One region of the Paenibacillus sp. USHLN196 genome, then DNA from elsewhere that is predicted to be linked to it. Evidence: predicted binding sites of a transcription regulator. Region 1 holds the regulator's gene; each other region holds the start of a gene.
The links. The regulator Rex, encoded in region 1, represses fermentation and respiration genes when NADH is low (regulators of the CRP and FNR family bind a similar motif). The targets are predictions, from matches to a motif close to TTGTGAAATATTTCACAA.

Region 1 (4,024 bases):
GGGCATGAAAATTCGGTGCAATGGGGCTCGATGGTGGATCAGATGTTCCCGCTCGCTCTTGAAGTTAAAGAGCTATGGGATCGAATGAGTGATGCCTTGTTCGGCCTTTTACCTGAACGAAGTGATGCTTCACCGGGAGAAACAGGGCAATTTTCCCTGCGTTTGAAGGCATCTCAGAAACCGGCCAAATGGCAAGAGCTGCAGGATCTGGAGAACCAGATCTATGTGACATTAGGCGATTTGGTTCGCAAAGGGGACAAATTGCTGCTTGAAGTGAAAGAAGATCAGGATGATTATCAATCCGACAGCCTGATCACGGACATCACAGGTCTACTGAAAGATCTGACCACATTGAAGGAGAATCTACGTTTCTTCATGCGTATGGATGATGCCAAAACGGTGTACTGGATGGAAGCCAGCGGCCAGTTCCGCAGTAAATCTCTCCAGCTGTATGCCGTACCTGTAGATGTCAGTGCACAGCTTAAGGATTTGTTTTTTGATAAAAAGAAAAGTGTTGTGCTTACATCGGCCACGCTTTCGGTAGATAAGTCATTCCAGTTCATGATTGAACAGCTGGGCTTGCAGGAAGCCTCCGAGAATAATCGACTGTTAACGTCGATGCTGCCTTCACCTTTCAACTATCGCGATCAGGCACTTCTGGTGATTCCACGTGATTTCCCAAGTGTGAAGGGCAGTGTGGGGGATGCACACTTTGTCAATATGCTGGTGCAATCACTCGCAGAGACCGCAATCGCCACTCGTGGACGCATGATGGTTCTGTTTACTTCATACAAGATGCTGCGACAGGTCTATGATCCGCTGAAGGAGGCTTTGTCTGGTAACGATATCTCGTTGCTGGGGCAAGGCGTTGACAGTGGAAGTCGCTCCAAGTTGACACGCAGGTTCCAAGATGCCAAAGCAACGGTACTTCTGGGCACAAGCAGCTTCTGGGAGGGTGTAGATATCCCGGGAGAGGCGCTAACCTGTCTCGCTATTGTGCGACTGCCTTTCCAGCCACCGAATCATCCGTTGGTGGAAGCCAAGAGTGAGTTGCTTCAGGAGCAGAAGAAAAATCCGTTCATGAAACTGTCTGTGCCACAAGCGGTCATTCGTTTCAAGCAAGGATTTGGCCGATTGGTGCGTACAGCGAAGGACAGAGGTATTGTGATTGTCTATGATACACGGGTGATCGAAGCGTATTATGGTAAATTCTTTTTATATTCATTACCTGGTCCCAAAATGGAGCATATGCTTACAGAGCAGATGGTGCCACGAATTACCGAGTGGTTGGAAAAACCTGCTACAGAACAAGAATAATGGTTGTTATGTTCGTTATATCATTGCATGACACTATCGTTTGGCGTTAAACTTTATTAGATATTTCCGTATCCGATTAAAGCAGTTGCACGTAGAACTTATAACCTAAATTACAAGGAGCATTCTGTATAAAATGTCACGTTTATCTTTAAATTTATACAGGATGCTCATCTTTCATCTATTATTTTATCGTGGCCTTGGTAAGGGGGAGCAAGAATGAAATCAGATAAAATTTCGGAAGCGGTGGTACGACGTTTGCCTGTGTACTTGCGTTATTTGAGCGAGTTGCATCAGCGTGAGGTGGCCACTGTTTCTTCTCAAGAGCTTGGACAAAGGTTGGATCTGAATCCGGCCCAAATTCGTAAAGACTTGGCTTACTTCGGTGATTTTGGTCGTAAAGGGATCGGGTACGATGTATCCTATTTGATCGAAAAGATTCGTCACATCCTCAAGATTGATCAGCAAATTAATGTAGCTCTGGTAGGCGCGGGTAATCTCGGACAGGCCTTGTCCAACTACAACGCATATCTGAAAGACAATATGAAGATTGTTGCTGTATTCGATGCATACGGACCGAAAATTGGCAGTCAAATCAACAGTTTGACGGTGAAGCCTATGAACGAATTGACGGAAGCAGTTAAAACAGACAACATCCGCATTGGAATTATTACGGTTCCAGATACGGAAGCCCAGAATGTAGCCGATCAGCTTATTGAATCGGGAATTGAAGCGATCCTTAATTTTGCACCAACAATTCTAAAAACACCGCCGCATATCCGCATTCACCATGCTGACTTTACGACGGATCTACTTAGTTTGGCCTATTACTTGGAGACTGGAAAGGACGAAGAGGAAGATGACAACAAATAGATGGGTAATCCACAACGGTAAATTTGCCGTTAATGAAGGCGCAACATGGAATGTGGTTCAAGGATACATGGTTGTCGAGAATGACAAGATTGTGCATATTGGTGAGACATTGCCGGATGGAGACGAAAATTGTACCAAAGTGGATGGAAAAGGATTGTTCTTCCTGCCGGGTCTGATCAATACGCATGGTCATGCAGCAATGTCGCTGCTCAGAGGACATGGAGACGATCTTGCGCTGCAAGTATGGTTGCAGGAAAAAATGTGGCCGATGGAAGCGAAAATGACTTCACAAGACGTATATTGGGGAACTTCGCTATCGGTGCTTGAAATGTTGAAAGGCGGAACTACAGCCTTCCTGGACATGTATGACCACATGGATCAGGTTGCCAAAGTCGTGGAACAGTCCGGCGTTAGAGCAGCATTGGCACGTGGTGTCATTGGGCTGTGCTCGGAAGAAGAGCAATTGCGGAAGCTGGAGGAGTCGGCTGCTTTTGCGCGTGAGTGGAATGGACAAGCAGATGGTCGTATTACAACCGTAATCTCGCCACACGCACCATATACATGCCCTCCTGACTACATAGAGAAGCTTGTACAGGTCGCAAACGACCTAAACCTTCCGCTCCATACCCATATGTCGGAAACGCTTCGTGAAGTGGAGCAGAATGTGGCTGATTATGGCCTGCGTCCTGTGGAACATTTGGAGAAACTGGGCTTTTTCTCCCGTCCATCCCTGGTTGCACATGCGGTGCATCTGAATGATGAAGAGATTGAGATTCTGGCGCGTCATGATGTGGCTGTATCCCATAACCCGGGTAGTAACCTGAAACTTGCCTCCGGTGTTGCGCGGGTACCTGCTTTGCTGAAAGCGGGAGTTACCGTGTCACTTGGAACAGACGGACCGGCAAGCAACAACAACCTGGATATGTTCGAGGAAATGAGACTGGCTGCATTGATCCACAAAGGCGTGTCTGGTGACCCGACGGCAGTGCCAGCAGGCGAAGCGTTACTACTCGGAACATCATACGGTGCCAAATCCATCTTCTTGAACAATACCGGAGCACTCCAGGTCGGCATGAAGGCTGATTTTATCGCCTTGGACATTGAACAGGCACATTTCTATCCACATACAGACCTGATCTCACATACGATCTACTCGGCTTCTGCTAAAGATGTAGAGCACGTATGGGTGGATGGAAAACAAGTGGTTAAACATGGAGAATGTCTGACGCTGGATGAAGAGCGCATTTTGCGTGAGTCTCAATTGGCATTTGATGGTCTGCTTGCTCGTTAATAGCAGGACAGAGCATCATAGGGAAAGGAAGTTCGGCTTTTGAAGAAAAAAAAGAAGTGGATATGGATTTCGCTACTTGCACTGGTTCTGATTCTGTTTGGACTTCAGCGTTATTACGTTTATGTCACGCAGGACCAGCGTAAGGAAGAAGCGCTCGCCATACAGGCAGCTCAGGAGCAGCTGGGCATTACATCCTATGATGAATTGCGAAAGTACATCTGGGGAGATAAAGAAGGCTCTGACAACATCTACTGGACCCTGATCGGCAAAAATAAGGATAACCAGGAAGTTATGGTCTGGGTGAAATTCGATGCAAACAATCAACCGGCTACAGGTGCAAACGCTATACACAGCGAGTTGCTGCAGAATGGCATGTCCGAAGCGCAGATTCGCAATCGCTTCAGTTCTGAAGTTCCTGCCGGGGAGATTAAGCGAATCATGCCCGGAGTTGTCAATGGAATATATGTGTGGCAAGTGTATTATAAAGACGGTACGCATAACCACTATCGCTTTTATCGTTTTAGCAATGGAGAACAGGTGGACCTG
Region 2 (4,024 bases), on a different contig from region 1:
ATGCAATATTTCATCTCGCCAGGCGGTACCGATGCAGGTCAAGTTCACCTGAGTGGAATTGGTGTACCTTCAACGGTAATTGGTATCTGTGCCCGTTATATTCACACCTCTTCCTCCATCATTCACACAGACGACTATGATGCAGCCAAGGAGCTGATTGTGAAGCTGGTGAAAGGTCTGGATCGGACAACAATGAATACCATAATAAATAACGCGTAAAAGTTGACAAGAGACCTCCTAACTATATCGGGAGGTCTCTTTTTTATATCCACAACGATATCAGTTGAACACATTTACACAGAGGATTAATAGGCCGAACATTATAGGGAATTACACATAAGATACAATAACGGTAGATGATTCAAACACCAAACAGCGGGGGACCTGTTATGGCAGTGAGAAGGAATGGAAAATCGAATAAAGGTTCCAAAAAAACAAATGCTGCAAACACCCTTCTCAATGGCAACCTTAAAGGAAGAAATCTGGAACTTATCGTTGCTGCATTACTGGTAAGCGGGAAGTTAAGAGTGGATGCGGTCACGTTGTTTCGAGAAGCTACACTGGTCGTTGAACTGGTCGGACAATATAAAACGTTACAAAACATTACACCATCGAATCAAGACAAACTGGTGCAATTCCTGGATGAGATTGGTGGGGACATGACGTTGAATGATGTTATCCGGGCTTTCCAACAGAGAATCAATTCTTAACGCCAAGAAATGAGGTTGAAGTGATGTCTGACTTTGACGGAAATGGGTTCGCTGAGCTATTGATTATTGTCATTCTTGTTGTTTTATTTGTATTTGGTTCTTCCGATATTGACGATCTAACCGATTCACCATCTCAATCCTGAATTGGCGTACGTGATTACGCTCCATTCATTATGAAATGCATACCTATAAACGCCAGTCCACAATATGCGGGCTGGCGTTTCTTGGATGGCTATAGAAATAGCGGTGAGAATGCAATCCAGGCCAAAATAAGGGTAAGCACAATGCAGACATTCTCTACAACGGCCCCTCGCTTGGTTCCTGTACTCATCAGATTCACCCGTATGCGCCACTTGAACGGTGGTAACGGACGAATACCCCGATTGGTTAGTGAATCGGCCAACAGATGCATCGCATATGCCGTACCTCCCGCTACCCAAATCTCCGGTCCCTGCTGCTGGGTCGTGCTGTAAAGTAAGCCAGCCCATATTGCGGTTCCATAAAGGGTATGTGTCAGTCCCCTGTGAGTCAGGGTGGTGCAGAGCATTAACAGACTGCCTGCAATCAGATTCCATGGCGCGAATGAGTGACCATAGAAAACGAGCCCGAGTCCAATCGCAAACATCAGCACTTTGCGTAGTGAACGCGAGGGTAGAAATGACACAAGTGCAATGAGGATCGCAAGCAACAGGTTCCACGGTTTGGCATGAACATAGAAGTACACAAATACAGCTGTCGGCAAAAGAATAGTCTGTAACAGCCTAATCAGGCTATTAGGCAATGCTCTCGATACCAGCAGCGAATTCGGCTCATCGATGTCAGGCAATAAGGAACCAATCAGAGCAACCGTAACTGCCGGTGCAGTCACCGGCATACCAGCCAACTGAAGTACAGAAAGTGATACGCCTGTCCCGATCATCAGGTGGGATCTTCCCATCATGGTGCAAAAACTTCCTTTCGAAGAAATAGGGAACATACATAGCCCACTTTTGATAGTACAACGAAACCAAAACAAGAACAATAGTTCGCATTTCTTATTTGTATGAAAATAAATATCACTTTCTGTGATGGGGCTCACACTATTATATTTTTGACTCTTCTATCTTTATTAGTGAATTAAATCACATAAACTGTCGTCAACTACTTGTATAATTTCAAATATAAACCACTAAAATTGTTGGTAATGTACAGCGTCTATCCAAGGAGGCATACCCACATGAACGGAAAAAAAGAGAAACTCGTTATCATAGGTAACGGAATGGCAGGAATCAGTACCGTAGAACAAATTTTGAAATTAACATCGCGATTTGATATTACTGTTTTTGGCACAGAGCCCTACCCTAACTACAACCGAATTATGTTGTCCTATGTATTGGAAGGAAGCAAAACACTGGATGACATCGTACTGAATGATCTCCACTGGTATCAGGATTATGGTATTACCCTCCATACAGGAACAACCGTAACCCGGATTGATTCGGATACCCATGAAGTTGTGACGGAGGATGGAACTCGCTTCCCTTATGACAAAATCATCATTGCGACTGGCTCTAACTCCTTTATTCTCCCCGTACCTGGACATGACAAAGAAGGTGTCGTCGGTTTCCGTGATATCGCCGATTGCAATGTCATGCTGGAAGCTGCTAAACAGTATAAACGAGCGGCCGTTATCGGGGGCGGACTGCTAGGCCTTGAAGCTGCCAAAGGGTTGGTACAACTTGGCATGGAAGTTACCGTAGTGCACTTGATGCAGGATCTGATGGAGCGTCAGCTTGATCCGCAAGCTTCAGCCATGTTGAAAGCTGAATTGGAACGTCAGGGTATCCGGTTCAAGATGGGTGCGCAGACTTCCGAACTGCTGGGCGGCGAACGCGTTGAAGGGATACGTTTTGCAGATGATACGGTTCTGAATGTTGATTTTGTTGTCATGGCTGTAGGGATTAAGCCTAATACGGTTGTAGCCCGTGAAAGCGGTATGGAAGTGAATCGGGGCATTGTCGTGAATGACTATATGCAGACTTCACTTGAGAATGTGTACTCGGTCGGGGAATGTACAGAGCACCGCGGCGTATGTTATGGCCTCGTTGCCCCATTGTTCGAACAAGGCATGATTCTGGCGAAACATATCTGCGGGGTTGAGACGGCTCCTTATGAAGGTTCTGTTGTATCCACGAAATTGAAAATTTCGGGTGTGGACGTCTTTTCAACCGGTGAATTCATCGACAGTCCGGAACACACCGTCATTTCGCACAAAGATGACTGGAAACGAACCTACAAAAAGATTCTGCTTCGTGACAATAAAATGGTCGGTGCCGTGCTCTTCGGTGACATTACGGATTCTGCCGAATTGCAAAAGCTGATCAAAAATCAAACCGAAATGACCGAGGAATTGTACGGTTCACTCATGGGCACAGGCTGTGGCGGTCATAAGAAAGCAACCTCTGTTGAAACGATGCCCGAGGACGAGATCGTCTGCGGATGTAACGGAGTGACTAAAGGAACTATTGTCGATGTAATTACAAACCAGGGCCTGACCACTGTAGATGAAATCAAAGCCTGTACCGGTGCAACCCGCTCTTGCGGTGGATGTAAACCGGTTGTGGAACAGATTTTGCAATATGTACTTGGAGACAACTTCAGTACTGGAGCCAAACAGGGCATCTGCGGATGTACATCTATGGGACGGGATGAGATTGTAGCCGAGATTCGTCAAAAAGGGCTGCAAACGACCAAAGAGGTCATGAATGTACTTGGATGGAGTCAGCCAGAAGGTTGTTCCAAATGTCGTCCGGCAATCAACTATTACCTTGGCATGATTGCTCCGGACACGCACGAAGATGAGAAGGAATCCCGTTTTGTTAACGAACGCATGAACGCGAATATTCAAAAAGATGGAACGTATACGGTTGTACCTCGGATGTATGGCGGGGTAACTACACCGGCAGACCTCAAACGCATCGCTGACGTTTCCGTTAAATATGATGTTAAAGCAGTCAAAGTGACTGGCGGTCAGCGTCTCGACTTGATTGGTGTCAAAAAAGAAGATCTGACCAAAGTCTGGGCTGAACTGGATATGCCTTCAGGTTATGCATACGCCAAATCGCTGCGTACGGTCAAAACATGTGTCGGCTCCCAATTCTGCCGATTCGGTACACAGGATTCCATGGCTATGGGCGCCAGAATTGAACGCAAATTCGAACGTCTGGATCTGCCAGCCAAGTTTAAATATGCTGTCAATGGTTGTCCGCGGAACTGTGCAGAAGCATGTACAAAAGATATCGGTATCGTTGGTAACGACGGGGGCTGGGAAATCT
Region 3 (4,024 bases), on a different contig from region 1:
CGGACTTCAACGACCTGAAACAGAAATTCATGGATATCCGCAAACGGATCTACAAATATCCACGTCTCGGTGTAAAAGCGAAATTTGTAGCGATTCCAACTACATCCGGTACAGGTTCTGAAGTGACATCGTTCGCGGTTATTACAGATAAAAATCAAGGAAATACCAAATATCCATTGGCCGACTATGAGCTGACTCCAGACGTAGCGATTGTCGACCCGGAATTCGTATACTCCCTGCCTAAAACGGCTGTAGCGGATACAGGTATGGACGTACTGACTCATGCGATTGAAGCTTATGTGTCTGTCATGGCGAATGATTACACGGATGGACTTGCGATCAAAGCCATTCAACTGGTGTTCCAATACCTGGAGCAATCTGCGCTGCAAGGAGATAAACTGGCACGTGAGAAAATGCATAATGCTTCCACGATTGCCGGTATGGCGTTTGCCAACGCATTCCTGGGCATTAACCACAGCTTGGCGCACAAATGGGGCGGTCAGTACCACACCGCACACGGACGCACCAATGCAATCCTGATGCCGCACGTCATTCGTTACAACGCGAAAAAACCGACCAAATTCGCATCGTTCCCGAAATATTCGCACTTTGTAGCGGATGAGCGTTATGCCGAAATTGCCCGCATCTTGGGATTGCCTGCCCGTACGACAGAAGAAGGCGTAACCAGTCTCATCAATGCCATTCGCAAACTGAACAGAACATTGGGCATTGAAGAATCGTTCCAGGAAATCGGATTTGATGCCAAAGACTTTGAAGCACATGTGGATTATCTGGCAGACCGTGCCTTCGAAGACCAATGTACAACCGCCAATCCGAAGTTGCCGCTGGTAACTGAACTGGCTGATGTATACCGCAACGCTTTCTACGGAAAGTTTGAATAATAAATTTAGAACGAAGCGTGCCTTATGGCAAGAAGATCAGGGTTCCCCGAGAGGGGAGCCCCGATTGCCGTCTTTCACACAATAACGAGAGGGCAGAAAAACAGAAGAGCGAAGCATCTGTTTTTCAGGATTTATTCTAAGATTTGATTTGCTCCGAGTATAGAGGAGCAATGGTTCGGTTCTAGAGAGATTACACGGAATCCGTGATGTGGCTGTTTGAGCCAGATACACACCCAATAACGAAGAGGGCAGAAAAACAGAAGAGCAAAGCATCTGTTTTTAAGTGGTTATTTTAAGATGTGGTTTGCTCCAAGTATAGAGGAGCAATGGTTCGGTTCTAGAGAGGTTACACGGAATCCGTGATGTGGCTGTTTGAGCCAGATACACACCCAATAACGAAGAGGGCAGAAAAACAGAAGAGCAAAGCATCTGTTTTTCAGGGGTTATTCTAAGATTTGGTTTGCTCCAAGTATAGAGGAGCAATGGTTCGGTTCTAAAGAGGTTACACGGAATTCGTGATGTGGCTGTTTGAGCCAGATGTTCACACAATAACGGAGAGGGCAGAAAAACAGAAGAGCAAAGCATCTGTTTTTCAGGGGGGTTATTCTAAGATTTGGTTTGCTCCAAGTATAGAGGAGCAATGGTTCGGTTCTATAGAGGTTACACGGAATCCGTGATGTGGCTGTTTGAACAATCCCTTTACACGACAACGGAGGGGCAGAAATAACCTGAAAAAGCGAAGCGTTCGCCTTTATCCCCGGATTTTCCCTTTTCGAAAGGGAATCAAAAAAATCTGGGGATAACAGCGATTGGAAGGTTGTTCTGCCACGCAGTGATCCTGTGTAAAGTTTCGGTTCAATGGGACACAGCGCAGGTGGAGTGAGTTAGTTCACTGACTTTGTGACAAAAATCACAGATGATGAAACCCCCAAGTCGTATACTGAAAATGTAAGAAAAACATTCATCCCGCGGTTCCGGTTCCCAAGTAGAGAGAACATGATCCGGTTTATGTGAAACAATTCACATTAATCGCGGCTCTGGGCACACAATGATACGAATGAAGCAACATGTTATGTGTCCAGAAATCCAAATTAGTGGAGGGATTACGATGTCGGTGATTGAAAAAGATGTCAAACAACAAACAGGCTGGAGAAACTTTACCAAAGGAACATGGACCAAATCCGTAGATGTGAATGATTTTCTGGCACACAACTTGTCTCCGTATTACGGTGATGAAGCGTTCCTCGCAGGTGCAACCCAGAATACCAAAGAATTGTGGGAGATCGTATCTGATCTGACCAAAAAAGAACGTGATAACGGCGGTGTCCTTGATGTTGACGTGAACACACCAGGTACTATTATTTCTCACCAACCCGGTTATCTGGATCAATCCAAAGAGCAGATTGTCGGCGTTCAGACCGATGCTCCGTTCAAACGTTCCATTCAACCAACAGGCGGAATCCGCATGATGATTGACGCATGTGAGGCATATGGCTTTGAGATGCCACAAGGCGTCATTGATATATTTACGAACATTCGCAAAACACATAACCAAGGTGTATTCGATGCTTATACTTCCGATATGCGTGCAGCGCGTAAAGCAGGGATTATTACAGGCCTGCCAGATGCTTACGGCCGTGGCCGGATCATCGGTGACTATCGTCGTGTAGCTTTGTACGGGGTAGACTTCCTGATTCGTAACAAAAAAGGTGAATTGAATGCACTCGAAGTTGATGTCATTGATGAAGATGTCATTCGTCTGCGGGAAGAATTGTCTGAGCAGATTCGTGCATTGCAAGAATTGAAGCAATTGGGCGATATGCACGGATTCGATATTTCTTTGCCAGCGACTACAGCGAAAGAAGCGTTCCAATGGTTGTACTTCGGTTATCTCGCTGCCATCAAAGAACAGAACGGTGCTGCAATGTCACTGGGACGTGTATCTTCCTTCCTGGATATCTACATTGAACGTGACCTGCAAGAAGGCATTCTGTCTGAAGAACAGGCTCAGGAATTGGTTGATCATTTCGTCATGAAACTGCGGATTGTCAAATTCTTGCGTACACCGGATTATAACGAACTGTTCAGTGGAGATCCAACATGGGTAACCGAGTCCATCGGTGGGATGTCTGTGAATGGTGAAACACGCGTAACCAAAAACAGCTTCCGTTTCCTGCATACGCTGCACAACTTGGGTCCTGCACCAGAGCCGAACCTGACTGTACTTTGGTCCACGAAACTTCCGGAAGCTTTCAAAGATTATTGCAGCAAAGTATCCATTGAAACCAGTTCAATTCAGTATGAGAATGATGATCTGATGCGTCCGATCTATGGCGACGATTACGGTATTGCTTGCTGTGTATCAGCGATGAAGATCGGGAAACAAATGCAATTCTTCGGCGCTCGTGCCAACCTGGCAAAAGCTCTCCTGTATGCGATCAACGGTGGTCGTGATGAGAAATCCGGAGCACAGGTCGGACCTGAGTATCCTGCCATTACAAGCGAAGTGCTGGATTACAATGAAGTCATGAAGCGCTTCAAACCAATGATGGAGTGGCTGGCGAAGCTGTATATGAACACTCTCAACGTCATTCACTACATGCACGACAAGTACAGTTATGAGCGGATCGAGATGGCATTGCATGACCGTGACATTGTACGTACGATGGCGTGCGGTATCGCGGGTCTGTCAGTTACAGCAGATTCACTGAGTGCGATCAAATATGCCAAAGTTAAACCAATTCGTAACGAACAAGGCATCGCTGTTGATTTCGAAATCGAAGGAGACTTCCCTTGTTACGGTAACAATGAAGACAGCGTAGACAGCATTGCTGTTGAACTGGTCGAGAACTTCATGGGTATGATTCGCAAGCACAAAGCTTACCGTAACGCAGTACCAACACAATCCGTGCTGACGATCACTTCCAACGTGGTATATGGTAAGAAAACAGGGACTACACCGGATGGTCGTAAAGCAGGTGAACCATTTGCTCCAGGTGCGAACCCAATGCATGGTCGTGACAAAAAAGGTGCACTGGCGTCCCTTGGCTCTGTAGCCAAATTGCCTTATGAACACAGTCTTGACGGTATTTCCAATACCTTCTCCATCGTGCCAAAAGCAT

Region 2: a site for Rex is predicted at 1,820-1,837, ahead of nirB (nitrite reductase large subunit NirB). Genes of this name have one in related genera too.
Region 3: a site for Rex is predicted at 1,911-1,928, ahead of pflB (formate C-acetyltransferase). Genes of this name have one in related genera too.

The regions. Positions count from the first base shown of each region.
Region 1 covers NZ_JBBCYH010000010.1:66,957-70,980, forward strand. Annotated here, with positions in the region: gene dinG (ATP-dependent DNA helicase DinG) at 1-1,317, shown strand, start outside; gene WFI24_RS22580 (redox-sensing transcriptional repressor Rex) at 1,534-2,187, shown strand; gene WFI24_RS22585 (amidohydrolase) at 2,174-3,478, shown strand; gene WFI24_RS22590 (cell wall elongation regulator TseB-like domain-containing protein) at 3,518-4,024, shown strand, end outside.
Region 2 covers NZ_JBBCYH010000005.1:403,017-407,040, forward strand. Annotated here, with positions in the region: gene WFI24_RS15305 (M42 family metallopeptidase) at 1-219, shown strand, start outside; gene WFI24_RS15310 (hypothetical protein) at 390-710, shown strand; gene WFI24_RS15315 (metal-dependent hydrolase) at 943-1,650, opposite strand; gene nirB (nitrite reductase large subunit NirB) at 1,927-4,024, shown strand, end outside.
Region 3 covers NZ_JBBCYH010000008.1:222,589-226,612, forward strand. Annotated here, with positions in the region: gene adhE (bifunctional acetaldehyde-CoA/alcohol dehydrogenase) at 1-902, shown strand, start outside; gene pflB (formate C-acetyltransferase) at 2,011-4,024, shown strand, end outside.